4 regions of the Dielma fastidiosa genome follow, and region 4 is predicted to be linked to each of the others. Evidence: predicted binding sites of a transcription regulator. Region 4 holds the regulator's gene; each other region holds the start of a gene.
The links. Region 4 encodes Rex, which represses fermentation and respiration genes when NADH is low (regulators of the CRP and FNR family bind a similar motif). Its sites were predicted from a motif close to GTGAANNNNTTCAC; they were not measured.
Positions count from the first base shown of each region.

Region 1: a site for Rex is predicted at 2,072-2,085, ahead of gap (type I glyceraldehyde-3-phosphate dehydrogenase). Genes of this name have one in related genera too.
Region 2: a site for Rex is predicted at 1,964-1,977, ahead of DWZ33_RS02105 (4Fe-4S dicluster domain-containing protein). Genes of this name have one in related genera too.
Region 3: a site for Rex is predicted at 2,648-2,661, ahead of DWZ33_RS15365 (flavocytochrome c). Genes of this name have one in related genera too.

Region 1 covers NZ_QRQL01000004.1:292,232-296,303, reverse strand. The annotation lists gene cysS (cysteine--tRNA ligase) at 1-146, opposite strand, end outside; T-box leader at 184-383, opposite strand; gene DWZ33_RS10945 (heavy-metal-associated domain-containing protein) at 415-642, opposite strand; gene gap (type I glyceraldehyde-3-phosphate dehydrogenase) at 999-2,012, opposite strand; gene DWZ33_RS10935 (ATP-dependent Clp protease proteolytic subunit) at 2,148-2,717, shown strand; gene DWZ33_RS10930 (PTS system mannose/fructose/sorbose family transporter subunit IID) at 2,810-3,676, opposite strand; gene DWZ33_RS10925 (PTS mannose/fructose/sorbose/N-acetylgalactosamine transporter subunit IIC) at 3,666-4,072, opposite strand, start outside.
Region 2 covers NZ_QRQL01000001.1:398,458-402,529, forward strand. The annotation lists gene DWZ33_RS02095 ([Fe-Fe] hydrogenase large subunit C-terminal domain-containing protein) at 1-218, opposite strand, end outside; gene DWZ33_RS02100 ((2Fe-2S) ferredoxin domain-containing protein) at 215-559, opposite strand; gene DWZ33_RS02105 (4Fe-4S dicluster domain-containing protein) at 483-1,940, opposite strand; gene DWZ33_RS02110 (SPFH domain-containing protein) at 2,214-3,101, opposite strand; gene DWZ33_RS02115 (NfeD family protein) at 3,121-3,552, opposite strand; gene DWZ33_RS02120 (diacylglycerol/lipid kinase family protein) at 3,701-4,072, shown strand, end outside.
Region 3 covers NZ_QRQL01000010.1:15,941-20,012, reverse strand. The annotation lists gene DWZ33_RS15370 (calcium/sodium antiporter) at 1-169, opposite strand, end outside; gene DWZ33_RS15365 (flavocytochrome c) at 560-2,617, opposite strand; gene DWZ33_RS15360 (sensor histidine kinase) at 2,736-4,072, shown strand, end outside.
Region 4 covers NZ_QRQL01000003.1:3,832-7,903, forward strand. The annotation lists gene DWZ33_RS08000 (PDDEXK nuclease domain-containing protein) at 1-34, shown strand, start outside; gene tsaD (tRNA (adenosine(37)-N6)-threonylcarbamoyltransferase complex transferase subunit TsaD) at 12-1,013, shown strand; gene DWZ33_RS08010 (redox-sensing transcriptional repressor Rex) at 1,079-1,702, shown strand; gene asnS (asparagine--tRNA ligase) at 1,959-3,341, shown strand; gene ald (alanine dehydrogenase) at 3,443-4,072, shown strand, end outside.

The sequences.
Region 1 (4,072 bases), on a different contig from region 4:
AATGTATCAAATACAATGATCGGCCGGGCATTGCCAATATGCGGATAGTTATAAACCGTTGGTCCGCAGACATACATGCTCACTTCATTTTCATTCATCGGTTTAAATGCTTCTACTTTATTATGCAGACTATTAAATAATTTCATGTTTCTCTCTCCTTTAACAAATAAAAAAGCGCCCCTGTATAGAGACGCTTCAACACGCGGTTCCACTCTAATTGAAATAAATTCCACTCTGACCGTTAACGCCGGCAACGTTTCCTTCTACATATCGAAAGAACCCTAAGAGGTGCATTCAGCAAGTCGCTCATTCAGCGTTTCCACCCTTCCGCTGTCTCTGTAAATCAGCTCTACTGCTTACTATTCCCCTATTACTGGTTTGTTTAATATAGTATAACAACTATCATCAGAATTTTCAAATCATTTCTCTTGATAAGAAGTAATACTCAACATTCAGTTTTTCAATAGCCGTAACAATATCAACCAGCTCTACATGATTCTTGTAGGTAATTGAGCATTTCTTGCGCTGCAGATCCGTATCGATTGCCACAACGCCATCAATTTCCTTCAAGCTCTGACATAACTCATCAGAATTTTTCTGATTATTCAGCAGCGGTATATAGTATTTAATAACTTTTGTCATAAATTTTCCTCCAAACCTTATATGGACAAAACATGTCCATAGTAGTCTACCCAACTTTTAGGGTAGGTGTTCATTTTATTATATGAATTTAAAAAAATAAAGGAAAATTTTAACATTTTTAGTAATTAATTAATGTTTTTAGAGCAATTTACATAAAAAAGCCCTTACTTAGCCATTATTTTGTGAAGTTCACCCGATGTTTTGACTAAATATTACGGGTGCTGAACAGTTAACATAATTAAATAAAAGCGGGTAAGTGCTTCCTTGTATGTATTTTATTTGTGATTGAATTAATAAAGCAAAAATTTTACATAAAAAGGATGACCGTTTCCAGTCACCCTTGAATATTCAGTGAATTAAGCTAATTCAGAGAAGTATTTGATAGTTCTAACCATTTGGCTAGTGTATGAATTTTCATTATCGTACCAAGAAACAACCTGAACCTGAGTAGTTCCGTTTTCCATCTTGTGTACCATTGTTTGAGTTGCATCGAATAATGAACCGTATTTGATACCGATAACATCAGAAGAAACGATTTCGTCTTCATTGTAACCGAATGATTCATTAGCAGCAGCCTTCATAGCAGCATTTACTTGATCAACAGTTACTTCACCGTCAACAACAGCTACTAAGATAGTAGTTGAACCTGTAGGAACAGGAACACGCTGTGCAGAACCGATCAGTTTACCGTTCAATTCAGGAATTACTAAACCGATAGCTTTAGCAGCACCTGTTGAGTTAGGAACGATGTTAACTGCAGCAGCACGAGAACGTCTTAAATCGCCTTTTCTTTGAGGTCCGTCTAATGTCATTTGGTCACCAGTGTATGCGTGAACAGTAGTCATGATACCACTCTGAATAGGTGCTAAGTCATTTAATGCTTTAGCCATAGGAGCTAAGCAGTTAGTAGTACAAGAAGCTGCAGAAATTACTGTATCTTCTGGTTTTAAGATGTTGTGGTTTACATTGTAAACAACTGTAGGCAGATCGTTTCCTGCTGGAGCAGAGATAACAACTTTACGAGCACCTGCAGCGATATGAGCAGAAGCTTTTTCTTTTGAAGTATAGAAACCAGTACATTCAAGTACAACGTCTACACCTAATTTACCCCAAGGTAAGTTCTTAGCATCAGCTTCCTTGTAGATTTCGATAGTTTTTCCGTCAACTGTGATTGATGATTCACCAGCTGTAACTTTGTCAGCTAAACCATATGTGCCTTGTGCTGAATCATATTTTAATAAGTGAGCAAGCATCTTAGGGCTAGTCAAATCGTTGATAGCTACAACTTCGTAACCTTCAGCACCGAACATTTGTCTGAATGCTAAACGACCGATACGTCCAAATCCATTAATAGCAACTTTTACTGTCATTTTAAAAGTCCTCCTTTTATAACAATATTATTATACGATATTTTATAGAAATGTCAATTGTGAACTCTTTCACTTTAGCCTTTTTGTATTAAACATGCACCTATGTGCATACTCTATAAAGATTGGAGGGATTTAATGAGTTTTATACCCACAGTTATTGAGCGTTCAGCGAATGTTGAACGGGTCTATGACTTATACTCCTGTTTATTAAAGGAACGCATTATTTTATGTGTCGGTGAAGTAAATGATGAGATGGCAGCCTCAATCACTGCCCAGCTTTTATATCTGTCATCACTGAATAATGATGATATTTTAATGTATATCAATTCACCCGGCGGCAGCATTTCCAGCGGCTTGGCAATCTATGATGTCATGAACCACATCAGCTGCGATGTGTCGACGATCGGCATGGGCTGCTGCGCGAGCATGGCTTCGATCTTACTGGCTGCCGGCACAAAAGGCAAACGGCTGATCCTGAGCAACTGCGAAGTAATGATCCACCAGCCAATCGGCAATTCGCAGGGACAAGCCAGTGATATGGAGATTGCGACCCGTCATATCCTAAAGGTACAGCGTAATATCTATAATATCTTAGCCCAGCGCTGCGGCAAGCCCTATGACATGATTAAACATGACTGCGACCGTGATTGTTACTTAAGTGCCGAAGATGCTTTAGCCTATGGTATTGTGGATAAAATCGTATAGTAATATAGAAAGAAAAAGGACATCTGTGCGACCAGATGTCTTTTTCTTATGTTTAGATAGAAATTAATAATTTATGAGAGTTTTATTTACTCTTATGCGTGCCAAGGAACTGGAATCAACGCTGTGTAGTCGCCAGACCAGATACCAACAGCACATCCAACGATACCGATAACCAGTAACAGAAGGATACATTGGATAGGTTTCCAGCCTTTTTTAGATAACAGATACCAGCACATGCAAGTTAAACCAAATGGCAGCATGCAAGGCAGGATTGTATCTAATTTTTCTTGCAGACTAATTACAGATTCACCATTAGGGATATTGATACCGAATTGAGTACCGCCGCCGAAGTTAGCAATTAAAGCACCAACAACGAATACACCAAGAATAGAAGCTGAACGAGTCAGTTCTTTAGCATTCTTAGTCATGATACCAATAGCACTAGTACCTAAATCATATGCCCAATACATCAACCAGAAACGGATAGCCATTTCTACGCCGAATGCGATAATGAAGAATAAGATTGGTCCAAAGATATTGCCATCCATAGCCATAGGAGCTGTGATACCGGCAACGATAGGAATTAATGTAAACCAGAATAATGAGTCACCAATACCGCCTAAAGGTCCCATTGCAGCAACACGTACTGAACGGATTGTAGCGATATCAGCTTTTTGTTGTTCTAATGAAAGAACGATACCCATAACAAATGTTACGAAGAATGGGTGAGTATTGAAGAATTCCATATTATGAGTCATTGAAGCTGCTAAATCTTCTTTGTTTGTATGGATCTTCTGAAGACCTGGTAACATTGACCATAACCATCCGCAAGCCTGCATTCTTTCATAGTTGAATGAAGCCTGTAATTGGCAAGACAACCAAACCATTTTATTTAAAGTTGCTTTGTCCAGCTTAGCAGCCGGAGTCAAATCCTTATATTGAGTTGCATTAGATGCCATCACTGAATCCTCCATTTCCGCTGCCTGCATTTTCTTTGATGCGAACATTAGTTGTGTAGTCAAAGATTGCAATAGCCACACCGATGAATGCTAATAATACTAAAGTTGCAGAAGATACGCTTGTAGTTCCAAGTACGATTGCACCTGCGAAACCAGCAAGCAGGAAGCCCCAAAGTTCGCCAGAAAGCATGATTTTCATCAGAATAGCGAAACCGACGAAACGCATCATACCACCAGCAACACTTAAGCCGCCCATGAACCAGCTGAACTGTGTACTGAATGCTTCAAGAGCTGGAGCAACAGCTGTACCACCAACGTAAGCAACTACTGAAATGATTGCGAATAATGCGCCTAACAGACCCATTGAGATAAAGTTAACTTGAACGATACCTGCAG
Region 2 (4,072 bases), on a different contig from region 4:
TCCTTAGCCTTAAGCCATGCTCTCACACGCTCAAGATCACTGCGCACCTCTTTTGCACTTTGCGGACAGAACAAGTAACAGCGGCCGCAAGATAAGCATTCTTCTTCAATGATTTCCGGGCTGCCGCTTTCAAAAGTAATTGCCTTAGTCGGACAGTTACGGACGCATTTAAGACAGCTTTTACAATTATTTTCCTTTAATGCGATGATTTTACTCATAACAATTCCTTTAATTCAGGTTCAAGCAGATCTACCACATTATAAAGCGTAGCACCCTCAAGAATCTTGCCATTCACTTTAATACCCAGACCTTTCGTACACTGTCCCATACAGAAAGCGCCCTTAAGCTGTACCTTTTCCTCTAAATGATGTTCAGCGATATAATTCTTCAACAACTCTACGACTTCATTACTTCCCTTCACGAAACAACTGCTTCCAATACAAATTTCAATTGTTACCATAACTGTTTCCTCTTTCCTTAGATTATTTATGAAGATTAATTTTAGAGAAATCAAATGTTTCCAGTGTTGCTTTAATCGGTTTATCTTTGATTGCGGCATTTTCTTTAGTCATGCGCTGTTTTACTTTCATTGGATTTTCAATCGTTGCCGGTCCGCAGACACAGCCGCCCGGACAGCACATACCCTCAAGAATATCAGCGTTAAAACGCCCTACTTTCATCATCAGCAGATTCTTTTTGCATTCTGCTGCACCATCGGCATAAAGTGAGGTAATCGCATCCTCATCAGCACATTCCTTGGCCGCCTGTGCAACCGCCTTGCTGACACCGCCGCCAATGGCAAAGCCGCGGCCATGAGCGCTTGGTTCATCGCCTTCACGCGGTTCAACACCTTCAACATCAATATGCTGAGCCGTCAGCATTGCTGCCAGCTCTTCAAAAGTAAGTACATAGTCAACCACTGAGAAGTCTTCCATCGCTTCCTGTTTTTTCGCAACACACGGACCGATAAAGACTACTTTTGTATCCTTGACTGACTTGATATAACGAGCGATTGCTTCCATCGGTGATACCATCTTGCTGACATTCTTTTCATAGATTGTCGGGAAATGCAGACGGGCCATATTCACAAAAGCCGGACAGCATGAAGTTGTCATCTGTACGCCTTCTGCCTTGTGATGCAGCAGATCCTGTTTTTCATACCAGGCAACCGCATCAGCACCGCTGGCAGCCTCATATACCTCATCAAAGCCAAGCAGCCGAATTGCCTGCTTGATCTGCGGCAATGTTGCATTATCCATCTGACCTTGAATCGCCGGAGCAATAATGGCCGTCATAGAAGCCTTGTCACGAAGCTGTTCAACTACCGGCACCATTTGGCTCATATCCTCAATGGCTCCGAATGGACAAACTGACTGACAGGCGCCGCAGTTGATGCACTTACCTTCATCAATCTTGGCAATATTATACTCATCCATTGAGATTGCATCTACCGGACAGCTCTTACGGCACGGTCTTTGCGTCTCAACGATTGCATGGAATGGGCAGGCATTAACACAAGCGCCGCATTCCTTACATTTATCATAATCGATATAGGCAGAATCAGATCCCATCCGCATCGCATCAAAACGACAGGAAGCCAGACAGCTCTTAGCCATACATTTGCGGCAGTTATCAGTCACACATATTTTATGAATCGTACAGCCGTCACATGCCGCTTCCAGCACTCTGACAATCTGCTTTGGATTATGCGGCTGATTGCTTACAATCGGTGTTTTGCCAGCTGCCATTCTGGTTCTTTCACGAATGATTTCCCTTTCCTTATAGACACAGCATCGAAATGAAGCCTGACTGGTAGGAATCAGCAGCATAGCTAATTCATCGGGTGTTGATTCACTTAGCCTTCCTTCGAAAGTACGGCGTGCAACTTCTCTTAATACATCAAATTTGAATTGTCTCGCTTCATGTGTAAATAAGCTCATAATTTTCTCTCCCTTTTTTAATTGTCAAATTCTTCACATAGTGGATGAATTCAGACTATACGAAAAACATAACATGAGTTTTCATGTCAATTATATCACATGTTTATCCGCATTAAAACGCTTCTATCTTAAGAAAATGATTTCCTGCATAAAAATTTTAAGAAATTATCCATCCTGATAAACAAGACAGACATCCGCATCATAAATCTCACTTCTGCTTATAATAAATAGTTCAGGCAAAAGAAAAAGACTGCATTACGCAGCCTTGTGTTCTTATAACGTACCTGATTCTTTCACTGAAGCAATCAAGCTGGACAAATTCTGAATTTCACTTGGAATAATCAGCTTCGTAGCCTGTCCGTCAGCTACCTTCTGCAGTGCTTCTAAACTCTTAAGCTTCAAGACTTCATCAGAAATCGTTGCCGCACTCAATACATTTAATGAATCAGCCAACGCCTTCTGAACTAATTCAATTGCCTCAGCCTCACCTTGCGCTTCACGAATCTTCTGTTCCTTAACCGCTTCCGCTCTCAGAATCGCTGATTCCTTTTCACCTTCAGCAATTAAGATTTCACTTGTCTTACGGCCTTCAGCCTGCAGGATTGCTTCACGGCGTTCACGTTCAGCCTTCATCTGTTTCTCCATCGCATCCTGAATTTCACGCGGCGGCAGAATATTCTTCAGCTCTACACGGTTAACCTTAATTCCCCATTTATCAGTTGCTTCATCAAGAATCGCACGCATCTGAGTATTAATTAAATCACGGGAAGTCAATGTGCCATCAAGATCCAAATCACCAATGATGTTACGCAGAGTTGTCGCTGTTAAATTCTCAACAGCCATCATTGGATTGTTGACACCATAAGCATAAAGCTTCGGATCAGTAACCTGGAAATAAACAACAGTATCGATCTGCATCGTAACGTTATCCTTAGTGATAACCGGCTGCGGATCAAAATCAACTACATGCTCCTTCAATGAAATCGTAGTTGCTACACGTTCCATAAATGGCAGCAGGAAATGAACCCCTGTACCCCATGTTGTCTGATAAGCCCCTAAGCGTTCTACAACAACAGCCTGACTTTGATTAACAATCCGCACATGGAATGCCAGGAAAGCAATAATAAACAGCAAAAATAATCCTATAACGATCCAAAACATAATTTTTTCTCCTTTTTTATTAAGCCATCTTCACAAGGCACTTAACACCTTCGATGGATTGAACGATAACTTTCTCACCAGTTTTAAAACAGTGTCCGTCAATGCTCTTAGCAGCCCAGTCCATATTATTGACCAAAATTCTGCCTTCAAGCGTTAATGGATCAAATTCTTTTGTTACTAATGCCAGCTGACCGATGTTGCTTTCTGTATTGGTCGCAACAAACTTGCCGCTCATAAATTTCTTAAGCAATGGTCTTAATGCAATCAGTGTCAATAAAGAAACAATGATAAAAATAATTATCTGATGATCAAATGACACATCGAACAGTGAAACCAGTAATGAACAGGCGCTGCCAACCACAAACCATACAGCTACCAGCTGCTGTGTAATAGCTTCAATTAAGATGAATGCGATACACGCAATGATCCAGAATATTAAAGTTGGTTCCATAATGTCCTCCTTTACATGTCTTATTATAACATTTTCACAATAAATGTATAGCTCTATGACTAATCTGTAAGACTATTCATTCATCATATATGATTGCTGTATATCTTTAAATCAGCTATAATGAATTTAATGAAAAAGGGAGAAGTTTATGAAGCATATATTTATCATTAACCCTACTGCCGGCAAAAGTGATCAGACAAAGCATATCGCAGCGATGGTCAACAAAATATTCATTGAAGAAGCCGTTGAGGGTACCTATCGCATTGAAGTGACAAAAGGCGTTCATGACGCTACCGATATTGCCAGGCACTATGCCATGAGCAATGAGCCGGTAAGAATTTACAGCTGCGGCGGTGACGGCACGCTGAATGAGATTGTCAACGGCATCGTTCATCATGAAAATGTTGAACTAGCGCCGGTTCCCATCGGCAGCGGCAATGATTTTGTGAAAAGCTTCGGCAGTCAGGCTATGGATGCTTTCCTTAATCTGAAAGAATTAATTAAAGCACCAGCCCGCAAG
Region 3 (4,072 bases), on a different contig from region 4:
TACTAACCGCTGCCTCAGGCGCGCTGGTACCAAAGGCTACAATGGTAAGACCGATAATCAGGCTTGGAATCCCCAGCCTTTTCGCAATCGCACTGCTGCCATCAACGAAGAAATCAGCGCCTTTCACTAATAAAACAAAACCAAGAACTAAATACAAAACCGAAATCATAGTGTTCCTCCTGTTATAACGGCATAGAAAAAGACTTCTACACCCTTCGGTAAAAGTCTTGCTTCAATGTGTAACACCGGTTGGTTCTGCCAACGTGATGACGATGATTACCCTATCCTTATCAGATACAAGCTACTCCCTTTTGTTGTATTATAGCCTATACAAAATATAATTACCAGTTTTTTATGCAATCATGGCAGAGATATTATCAATATTAGTTTATCTGCATAATGAGACGGCTATTAACTCCCGCGATCCTGATTAAATTCTAAGCTATGTTCCATTTTCCTTTAAACTTTTCACAGCTTCCTCATAACAAAAAAAGAGTCCTGCCTTATCATTGACAGAACTCATAATATTTTTAATACGATGGCATTTAGCTAATCTTAATTATTTTTGAGCTAATGCGCTTTGAGCTGCGACACGGCCGAATACAACAGTGTCACAAACAGCTACTGAACCTAAACGGTTACCGCCATGGATACCGCCGGTAACTTCACCAGCCGCATACAGACCTTCAATTGGATTGCCGTCTTTGTCAAGAACACGGGCATCCGCATCAATTTTTACACCGCCCATTGTATGGTGAACAGAGACAACAGAAGAGAACATGAAGTAAGGTCCTTCACCAATCTTATTGAAGTTATCAGTACGTCCGAAATCTTCATCCGTGCCCGCATCAACCATTTCATTGTAATGAGCGATTGTAGCCTTAACCTCTTCCACAGGCACACCAAAATGCTCGCAGACTTCTTCTAATGTACCAATTGCCAATACACCGTCTTTCAGACACTTATCGATTTCAGCCTGATAATCTTCATACAGCCTTTGTTCAGCAACTACAGCCGCATCAATAATTTCATAAACCATCTTATCTGTCTGTTCCAGAGTTGCTAATGAAATAACATCACGAGTACCCTTTTCATTTACGAAACGTTTGCCTTCTTTGTTAACTAACAGTGCTGTTGAATTTAAACGAGCATAATCGATATAGTAGTAATTGCCAGTCGCTGGATTGTTTACCGGATACAGCTGAATCGCATCCATATCTACAACATCAGCACCGATTGCCTGAGCCATAATGGTACCATCACCTGTAATAGCCGGTGAATTCGTATTAGGTACATTGGCATCAAGACTTGGCCACATAGTATTAACTGCTTCACGCATTTCTACATTGGCAGAGAAACCACCGGTTGTCATAATAACACCCTTATCAGCCTTAAATGTATAAGTTGCACCATCTTTATAAGTAGCGACAACACCGGTTACACGGCCATTTTCATCTTGGATCAATTCATTAGCAGTTGTTGTGAAATAAATTTCCGCACCTAATGAACGAGCTTTTTCTTCTAAAGTATCAACATAAACAGGTCCGTCACCAACCGGCCATAATGTACGAGCTACTTTGTGACCGCCATACCATGACATCTTGTCACGATATACAACCCCTACATCATCCTTCAACCATTCTGCACTTTCCAGCGCGTTATCAACAATAACCTGAATCAATTCCTTATTGCCGCGTTCATAACCGCCTTCATAAATATCATTAAAATACTGTTCCTTACTGTCTTCGATACCTTCACCAGCCTGCAGCCAGTTATTCGGAGCTGCATATTCACCGCCTGACAGACGCGTGTTGCCGCCGGTAATATCCATCTTTTCAATTAATGCTACGGAAGCTGCACCATTTTCTAATGCTTCGATAGCTGCAGTAAGACCAGCACCGCCAGCACCGATAATAACGATTTCCGCGCTGATTTCCTTATCCTCACTCTTCACCACTTCCACCGCTTTAGAATATACAGATAAATCAGCACCCGCCTGTGTCAGCGCATCACTTACACCAGAGAGAATTGCTCTTGATGTAATACTGGCACCCGTTAATACATCAACGTTCACTGACTGAGCATCAATGATTCGCTGCGGCATTGCATCAATTGCTTTAGAACCGATACCTACAGTTTCAACATTATTGCCAACATTCACTGCCGTAATTTTACCATCCTTAATAACCACGCTTACCTGCATAGGGCCGTGGAAACCATTTACCTCAACGGCATATTCACCATCGGCTGCCACATTAGCAGAAGCATCTTTACCCATTGCTTGATTTAAAGCCTCCTGCACGGCAGATAACAATGCCTTGCTTGATACCGTACAGCCGGCTACCGTATCAACTTCAGCACTTTGTTTTTCTACGATAATTGCTGGCAGCTGTTCAATAGCATTCGTACCGATACCCTGTGTTTCCCCATGTTCCAGTACCTCAACCTTTTCAATTTTATCAGCACTGACAGTCACTGCAACCTTCATATCACCGCCAAAACCTTGGGTTACAACCTCATAAGTTCCTGCTGTATAAAGCTGTGAGCCTTGATCTGTTTTAGCACAGCCGCTGACAATCAGCAAACCGGCTAATAATAAACTTGCGATTTTCTTCATTTACTCCTACCTCCTGATAACCCAATTATAGTGAAATCCGTCACAATTGAATATGGATAAATGGCTCAACTCAATGGATTATTGAACATAATGCTTAAAATGATGATAAAATAGAGTTATGAAAAACCTTGGCATCAAAACTAAAATACAGCTTTATTTTTTAATCAGTGTCCTGATTGTATTCAGTTCACTGTTTTTCTACATCGAAGCAATTTACCGGCCCAAAGATATTGCCAACAATACATTTACGGTTTCCCAGATCGTTGACAGTAAGGCACAGGAGGTCAGCATGTGGATTAAGCGAATCTCTGCTGAATATCGCACAATATCTACTATTCCTGCCTTTTCTTCAATGGATGTACGCGGCATTGAACCGCAGATCGAACGCTTTACTAATTCTTATACCAATAATGGTGAAGTGATGGAAACCTTTTCTTATATCGGAAAGAATGGTTTCTGTTGGATTAACAGTGATGCGATTGAAAATCTGATGGATAATCAGGACTATCAAAAAGCTTATCGGGATGATTCTGAATTCATCATCTCTAAGCCTAAGCTGAATGACAACAACCGTGAGGTACTGCTTTTCTATTATCCGATTAAATCCATTACGAATCAAAAAGAGGCGCTGATTGTTGCCGCAATTCCTTCTGTACGCTTAAATGAAATTGTTAATACGATGCAGGTTTATAATGGCAAAAGCTTCATCATGAGCCGTGATTATGATTTAATAACTACCAACGCGCAATATTTCTATTCACATACGATTGATGAAGAAACCCTGCATGCCATCGATATCATGGCGATAACAAGCAGTAATCAATTTCCTGTCACCGATATTAATGGCAAAGCAGCAACGTTATTTGTCTCACCAATTGAAAATTATCCGGAATGGATCTTTGCCACAGTTGTATCTAATGAAGAATTGATGCAGTCAAGTAATCAGCTGATGACCGGTCTGTGGATTTTACTGCTCTTCCTTTTAGCGGTTATTTTTATCCTTGGGAAAATGCTGGTAACGTCGGTGCTGACACCCATCAAAAATCTTCAGAATGCTATGAAGCTTGTGGAAAACGGAAAGCTGGAAAGTTATGTAGATGAAGGCAATGCCCGTGATGAAATTCATGACTTATCGATGAGCTTTAATAAAATGATTTCTAAAATGAGTGAGCTGATTGATCAGATTGTTGAAGAGCGCAATCAGAAACAAAGAGCGGAAATGGAAATTATGCAGGCACAGATTAAACCGCATTTCCTCTACAACACCTTGGATAATCTGAAATGGCTTGCCAAGCAGCATGGCGCTGAGGATGTCGCTAAAACAATTACCGCTCTTTCAACTTATTTCCGTACCTTCTTGGCAAGCGGTCAGCAGGTTATTTCACTGAAACAGGAGTTTAAGCATACGAAGGCTTATCTTGATATGCAGAAGATCCGCTTTAAGAATCTGGATTA
Region 4 (4,072 bases):
AGGAAATATAGATGACGAAGATATTAGCGATTGAATCAAGCTGTGATGAAACAGCGGCAGCCGTTATCGAAGACGGCAAAAAAATATTATCCAATGTAGTCGCAACCCAGATTGATGTACATAAGAAGTTCGGCGGTGTAATACCTGAAGTAGCGTCAAGAATTCATGTGGAAAATATCTCAATGGTGATTGCGGAGTGTATGGGAAAAGCGGGTTTAGGCATCGAAGAAATGGATGCTATTGCGGTAACGCAGGGGCCGGGATTGATTGGTTCTTTACATGTCGGGGTGCAGGCAGCAAAAACGTTAGCGTGGGCTTTTAATAAGCCGCTGGTGCCGGTGCATCATATTGCCGGTCATATTTATGCCAATCGTTTGATTGCTGATCTGAAATTTCCATTAATGGCGCTTGTTGTATCCGGCGGTCATACAGAATTAGTATATATGAAGGATGAGTGGAGCTTTGAGGTCATCGGTACAACGCAGGATGATGCGATTGGCGAAGCCTTTGATAAAGTGGGACGTATCCTTGGTCTGCCATATCCAGGCGGTGTTTATATTGATAAATTATCAAAAGAGGGAAAGAATATTTATAAGCTGCCTAAGCCGCATCCGGAAAAGGAATTGGATTTTAGCTTCAGCGGATTAAAATCCGGGGTTCTGCAGTTCATTAAACGCTGTGAGCGCAACAATGAAACATTTGAACCTGCTGATCTTGCCTGCAGCTTTCAGGAAACAGCAATCGCCTGTCTTTTAGAAAGAGCTGAAAAGGCAATGAAGCAGATGCAGCCTAAAATGATTGTCCTAGCGGGCGGTGTCGCGGCGAACAGCTGTCTGCGTCAGCGCATCAGTGAATTGGTCAGTGAAAAATTCCCCCAGATTGAATGTATTATCCCGCCGTTGTCATGCTGTACCGATAACGCGGCGATGATTGGTGTAGCTGGAACGATCGCTTATGAGCATGGTGTGCGCGGCGATGCGTCATGTACGGCTGATCCTGCATTTGAATTATAAGTAGTTTAAAAAAACACATATTTCACAATCAAAAAAAGTGTGCTATAATAAGGTCGGTGATGAAAATGGCAAATAAAAATGTACCAAAGGCAACGTTGCAGCGTTACCCAGTTTATCTAAAAGCACTGCGAAAACTAGCAAATTCCGGTGTTGAACGGATTATGTCTAAAGAATTATCTAATGTTGTCAGCATTGAGCCGACAACAATCCGCCGTGACTTCTCTTTCCTGGGCAATCTTGGCAAGCAGGGTTATGGTTATGACGTCAACAAGCTGATTGAAATCTTTAATCAGCAGCTGGGTCTTGACTTCGATGAGAAAATCATTTTAGTCGGAGCCGGAAACATGGGACGTGCCTTGATGAAATATAATAAGTGGAATCATGTGGTTGGTGAAATCACATGTGCATTTGATATCTCACCAGACCGCCAGGGAGTTCGTTTCGGAATCCCGGTTTACGACTTAAAAGATCTGGAAGAAAAAATTCCTCAGGGCTGCCGTATCGCAATCCTAACCGCTAATGTTGATATCCAGCAAACGGTTGACCGCATGGTAGCTGCCGGCATCGTCGGTATCGTTGATTTTACTCATGAGCACTTTCAAGTGCCAAAAGGGGTTGCAATTAAGACCGTAGATGTAGTATCATCTATACAAGAGCTGGTTTTTGAAACCAATTCATTAAAAGATTAATGGCGATGAAATGAGACAGCCTGACGGCACTTGTCAGCGACTCTGCGTATTGGTGAAAGGCAGAGAAGGAAAGTCAGTGACTGAACACTCATGGAGCTGAACCGGAGAACTAACAGTAGACGGTTTCGCTAAGGAGAGCGTTATCTCATAAAAGATGCATGGGCTGAGTCCCGTGAATCAGGATGGCACCGCGTAAATTACGTTCCTGTATAGGGACGTTTTTTTATTTTTTAAACAAATCCAGGAGGACAAAGATATGTTTGAATTTATGACCATTAGAGAATTATACGAAATGGTATTCTCCAACAATCATGTGGAAATTGATTCCCTTGAGTATGTTCAGCTGCAGGGTTGGGTAAGAACCAATCGTGATAATGGTAAAGTAGGCTTTATTGAATTAAATGACGGAACTTATTTCCGCAACGCCCAGTTGGTTTACGGTGATCTGATTAAGAACCGTGATGAAATTGCTAAATTTTCAACTGGCAGCGCAATTACGGTGACCGGACAGTTTAAGCTGACCCCCGATGCGAAGCAGCCATTTGAGATTGTTGTGACAGAAGCGGTATTAGAAGGCGCCTGCGATCCTTCCTATCCGCTGCAAAAGAAGCGTCACAGCTTTGAGTATATGCGTGAGATTGCACATTTAAGACCAAGAGCGAATACATTCTATGCGGTATTCCGTCTGCGTTCAGTTTTATCGATGGCAATCCACGAATTCTTTCAGGATCAGGGCTTTGTCTACGTACATACCCCAATTCTTACGGGTAATGACGGTGAGGGTGCCGGTGAAATGTTTACCGCGACAACACGCAAGGATGCGGACTATGAAAAGGATTTCTTTGGCAAGGAAGCTTTCTTAACGGTTACTGGTCAGCTGCATGTAGAGGCGTTTGCGATGGCTTTCCGTGATGTATATACATTTGGCCCGGCATTCCGTGCTGAAAATTCAAATACGTCACGCCATGCATCAGAGTTCTGGATGATCGAACCGGAAATTGCTTTTGCAGATCTTGATGATAACATGGATCTGATTGAAGATATGGTTAAGTTCTGTATCAACTATGTGCTTGAGAATGCACCAGAAGAAATGAAGTTCTTTGAGAAGATGATCGATCAGGACTGCATTAAGCGAATTACCCATGTCCGTGATTCAGAGTTTAAGCGTATGCCGTACACTGAAGCAATTGAAATTCTTGAAAAAGCGGATGTGAAATTTGAGAATAAAGTATTCTGGGGCATGGATCTGAATTCTGAGCATGAGCGTTATATCTGTGAACAGGTAGTGAAAGGGCCAGTCTTCCTGACGGATTATCCTAAGGAAATCAAGGCTTTCTATATGCGTGTGAACGATGACAACAAGACAGTTGCCGCTTGTGATTTATTAGTGCCGGGTGTTGGTGAATTAGTCGGCGGATCACAGCGTGAAGAGCGTTATGATGTGCTTGATCATCGCATGGATGAATTAGGAATGAAAAAGGATAACCTGCAGTGGTACATGGATCTGCGCCGTTACGGCGGCTGCAAGCATGCCGGTTTTGGCCTTGGCTTTGACCGTTTCTTAATGTATCTGACGGGTATTCAAAACATCAGAGATGTTGAACCGTTCCCAAGAACACCAAGAAATTTATTATTCTAAGCGTTAAAGATCGGTGCCTGCCGGTCTTTTTCTTTATATAAAAACTTTCAGCGAAGAGCGGATAGTGCTATAATACGTTTTATAAAAGGAGCGTGAAGAAGATGATTATTGGAATTCCAAAGGAAATCAAAAATAATGAAAACCGTGTATCATGTACACCCGCTGGTGTATTTGCGTTATGCAAAGCCGGACATAAGGTGATCGTTGAAGCGAATGCCGGAATTGGCAGCGGTTTTAGCAATGAGGAATATCAAGAAGCGGGAGCTGAAATTGCGGATGTAAAGGAAGTCTTTAAAAGAGCGGAGCTGATTGTGAAGGTTAAAGAATATTTACCATCAGAATATCAATATCTGCGTGAGGATCAAATGGTATTTACCTACCTGCATATTGCCAATGATCCTGAATTCGCCAAAGCCCTGATTGATTCAAAAACAACAGCCATCGCTTATGAAACGGTGCGTGATCGTAAAGGCGGACTGCCGCTGTTAACGCCGATGAGTGAAGTTGCCGGACGGATGGCGGTACAGGTTGGGGCTACTATGCTTCAGAAAAATAACAATGGCCGCGGCTTGCTTTTAGGCGGTGTTCCCGGTGTATTCCCAGCCGAGGTCGTTATCATCGGCGGCGGTACGGTGGGTTTAAACGCGGCGAAGATTGCCTGCGGTTTAGGCGCCATCGTTACAGTCTTTGATATCAATGCTGAACGGATGGGGTATATCGACGATATTTCC